2 regions of the Paenibacillus sp. FSL H8-0034 genome follow, and region 1 is predicted to be linked to the other one. Evidence: riboswitches for the same ligand, from Rfam matches in the RefSeq annotation. Region 1 holds a riboswitch; the other holds the start of a gene.
The links. Region 1 has a riboswitch for cyclic di-AMP ahead of NST47_RS03140 (3D domain-containing protein). Riboswitches for the same ligand answer to the same signal wherever they lie in the genome.
Positions count from the first base shown of each region.

Region 1 (2,204 bases):
ACTGTGGGATCCACCGCAATCGTTCGACCTTCCATTACTCTCGTACCTGTCGCAGTGAGCCCATATTGCGGGTGCTCGCTGCTCTTGCCAGTCGATGATACACCAGCTGAATAAGCAGTCAGGGTCACATTATTTATAACCTGTTTTACGTTAAATTTCAAGCCACTCTTGGATAATTCCTGAATGCTCGGTGAAGAAGCAGATAAAACCGTAACCGGATTTTTTGTACCTATTGCCACAATTTTGTTAACACGCTCGGATTGAACCTTTTCATCCACTACTGCTTCTGATACCAGCTTTCCATCCTCAAACAACTTCTCTTTTGTTTTTACAATTACGCCCTCTTGACCCTCTTGTACAATCTGTTCCTTGCCCTTAGGGAGCTGCGCATCACTTTGCTTCTCAACATCAAAGGCTATCTTTTCCGAGAACTCTTCTTTTTCTTTCTTAACGCGAACAATTTGAACTACACCGGTTTCAGATAATTCGGTGTCAAGCGCAGGACTCACCTTATCAAGCTCTCCGATCGAGACTTGAAATTCCTGCAAAGCGCTTCCTACAGTTTTGGCCACTGTGTAGAAGGTTTTTACTTCTCCGTCAGCTGTAAGCTGTAACGGTTTCGCATGGTCAATGGCAATGCGGTCGCCCGTATTTACCTTTGCATCCAGCGATGCGGAGAGACGATCATGCTCTCCAATAGAAATCCCCTGTTCATCCAGTAAACGTTGCAGAATCCATTGCTTCGTATACACAACTGATTCTTGTCCATTGACAACCACAGATACCCGCTTGGTAGCCGTGCCGTATAACATCATTAAAAACATGAAAGCGATAGCGATTGAAATCAGTGAAACGATCGAAATCAAACGCAAGTTTTCATGCTTCCATCGCAATGCGAAGGACATGCTGGATGATCGTCTTACATGGGGTTGCTCATACTCAATAGCTCCCACTTATTCGGTCCTCCTTAAAGCCCCGCCGTCGAGTGTATCACATGATTCATCTGACGCGACTATGGTTTAGGTTTTGCAATCTTTCGTTAAACGAGGATAAACGGCTTCGGCTTTTCCATTCAAAATCGAGGCGCATTTGTCTAGAAACTAAAGGGCTGCAATCTACGTTCCATATCGTTCTTTCTGAGTGCGTTCAACACCTCCCCAGTGTAAGATGTCGGCCTGTTCCGGAACCCCTGCTATAATGACGGGAGAACACAAAAAAAGTCAGCGGAGAAGAGGACTCTTCCCGTGACTCTTATATTATTTCACCGGCGTGGTGAAATAAAGTACACGACAATCGTTACCTCTCTCTTAACGCTTACGAGGTTAGCTGACGGATTCGGACTTGAGAGTCGCCCTACTTTGGATTGAATCGCATACGCGTAAACACGTGATTCTATCCGAAAGATTCACCCCAGAAATCGTGACTTTTGCCCCATTGAATGCAATGTGCAGATCACTTTTTGGTTCCCCCGTTTCCCATTAGGAAACTCAGCGAAAATGGAAAATTGGTAATCGTATTAAGTTAATATTGAGTTTACGCTCTCCGGTGTGAACTTGTAAAGTATACAAACAGGGCAAAAAACGGTGAATTTCAATTGAATTAGGCCATAATTCAGGTTTTTACCGATAAAAACCCTATTTATCTCTCATTTTCATTATGCATGTGTATATTTACTTGCGATATCCCCTAGACCGATAAAAACAAAGCTTCTCACCACCCACAAATGATTCATTTTAGATCGAATAATGTAATGGCATTTTGGGTAGTAATTTGAGCAATTTGTTCAAGTGTAAGGCCTTTAATTTGAGCAGCAGTTTCTGCGACTAATTTCACATAAGCAGTCTCATTCCGCTTGCCGCGGTAGGGGTGAGGCGTCAGATAAGGGGCATCCGTTTCGATCAACAATCGATCCAGAGGTACCTTGTCCAGCACTTCTTTTGGCTGCTTGGCATTCTTAAAGGTCACAGGTCCTCCAAAGGAAATATAAAAATTCATATCCAGACATTGCTTCGCCGTTTCCCAGCTGCCAGAGAAGCAATGCATCACGCCGCCGACCTCGGCTGCCTTCTCCTCACGCAGTACCTGAATAATATCATGGTGAGCATCACGGTTATGAATGGCTATGGGCATACCCAGCTTGCGGGCGAGCCGAATTTGTTGACGGAACACCTTGTCCTGGACATCTTTGGGAGAAGTATCCCAAT
Region 1 is NZ_JBBOBS010000001.1:694,687-696,890, reverse strand. Features, by position in the region: gene NST47_RS03140 (3D domain-containing protein) at 1-953, opposite strand, end outside; cyclic di-AMP (ydaO/yuaA leader) riboswitch at 1,296-1,503, opposite strand; gene NST47_RS03135 (TatD family hydrolase) at 1,729-2,204, opposite strand, start outside.

Region 2 (2,204 bases), 4.1 Mb from region 1:
CATGGCGGCAGCAGCAGGGGACACAGACTGTAATTTTTCACGAACGCGTTTAACATGGGAATCTACAGTGCGATGATCTCCATGGTCTTCATAGCCCCACACATCACGAAAAAGCTTGTCTCTTGTGCAGGTGATTCCTTCGTTCATTACTAAATATCGCAGCAGCTCATACTCCCTGAGAGTTAAGGAAATCTCGCGTCCATCTGCAAGTACTCTGCGGGCATCATGCTCGATTATAAGATGGGGCAGCATAAATCTGTTTGCGGGTGATTGGGTGGCAGACCAGAATTTGCCGGGTTGTGTCCGTTTAAGGATAGCTTGAATTCGGCATGTGAATTCCCTTGGACTAAAAGGTTTGGTCACATAATCATCGACCCCTGCTTTGAAGGCATGGATCGTATCGTCTTCATTATCCTTGGCTGTAAGCATAAGCAGGGGAGTAGTTTTTACTTGCTTGACCATCTGACAAATTTCCAGTCCACTCAGACCCGGCATCATCCAATCCAGCACAATGATGTCATAATCGTTATCCACCGCTTTATGCAAAGCATCGTTGCCATTGTCGGATTCCTCAACACAAGCTCCGTCTTTCTCCAGATACATGCGTACGATTGTGCGTATACGTTCTTCGTCATCGGCGACCAATACTCTGTATTTGCTTGTCATCTATTATCACCTCACCTGCCTTTTATTGTATCTATCATTTTTCACAAAGGCATGACTACATTGAGCTATTTCAATAACGGAAAGGTGAACAAAGCATGAAGGCTTTGTGAAATGCAAATAGGAATGGAAAACTTTGTGCAGTGCTCGTCGGTAAATCCCGTGTTAAAATGGAACTCTCTTAAACCATATCCAGCATCAAGCTGTGCATACGGGTATTGTGAGAGATTCATATCAGGCCGAAGCTTCCACAAGAGGCATGGGGAACCCAATCTTTGGGGTGAAGCCGTATTTATGGCCGGGCGATTGCTCTTTGACCCGAACCCGTCAGCTAACCTCGTAGGCCTTAAAAAAGAGAGGATGTTTGCAATGTTTTTGAAGAAGTCCGTATTAACCGGTTTACTTGCCTTGGGTACAATTGTTGGCGCCACGGCGGTTTCGGCTGCTCCGTATTCGGTAACAGGCAACGATACGATGTGGACGATAGCCCAGAAGTATGGAATTAGCTTAAGCTCCCTTGTTCAAGCCAATCCACAGGTTACCAATGCCAATAATATTTGGCCTGGCATGGTATTGAATATACCCGGAACAAGCTCAAGTGCTCCAGCTCCGCAGGGAACAGGCACCCCGACAACCACCTCCACCTTTGCGAGTCAAGTGGTTAATTTGGTTAATCAGGAACGCACCAAAGCAGGCTTGAAGACATTGGCAAGCGATAGTGCATTATCGGCTATGGCCTTGGATAAAGCGAAGGATATGTATAACAATCATTATTTTGATCATACCTCTCCTACCTATGGCTCCCCCTTTAACATGATGAAATCGTATGGTATTCGATATACGTATGCAGGTGAAAATATTGCCATGGGTCAGAAGACTCCACAGGATGTGATGACTGCCTGGATGAACAGCGCAGGGCATCGACAAAATATTTTGAGCCCTAATTATACGAAAATTGGCGTAGCTTATTATAATGGCGAGTGGGTTCAGGAGTTTATTGCGAATTAAGCTTGTATGCAGGCGTCGCTCTGAACAAAGACAGTAACCGATTAAGGAATCCAATTCCCTTCGGGTTACTGTCTTTTTGACTATATCACGATATTAACGGTTTATGTTAGATGAATGTTCTCGAAATAATAACAAGCAGAATGAATAAAACAAGAATTACACCTGTGCTAGTTCCCAGACCCAAACCTGCACAGCTCCCACAACCTACGCCAGCTCCGCCTAAATATCCCATATTTCCAGCCTCCTTCCGTGTGACCTTCTGTATGTTATGATGGTCAGAGGCTGATGGATTGTACTTATACAAAATGTGCGCTTGTAGGGGAGGAACTTGTCGTTCCTTCATTGATAGATTTACATATGCTATGTTGTGGGAGAAGCCGCCAACTGCTCCCATGCTAACCCATAGATCACTCCAAAATAGACGGTTGCCTTCACGGGATCGTCTATTTTCCTTTTGTGAAATGAAAATGTCAGCAAGTTGTGATCGTTTGTCTATGTAACTGATTGCCATACTTCATTATATTTAGTATGGT
Region 2 is NZ_JBBOBS010000001.1:4,804,554-4,806,757, reverse strand. Features, by position in the region: gene NST47_RS21635 (response regulator transcription factor) at 1-666, opposite strand, end outside; cyclic di-AMP (ydaO/yuaA leader) riboswitch at 891-1,024, shown strand; gene NST47_RS21630 (CAP domain-containing protein) at 1,033-1,671, shown strand; gene NST47_RS21625 (YjcZ family sporulation protein) at 1,778-1,903, opposite strand.
Region 2: linked by a shared signal. The riboswitch ahead of NST47_RS21630 (CAP domain-containing protein) and the one ahead of NST47_RS03140 (3D domain-containing protein) in region 1 are both predicted to bind cyclic di-AMP.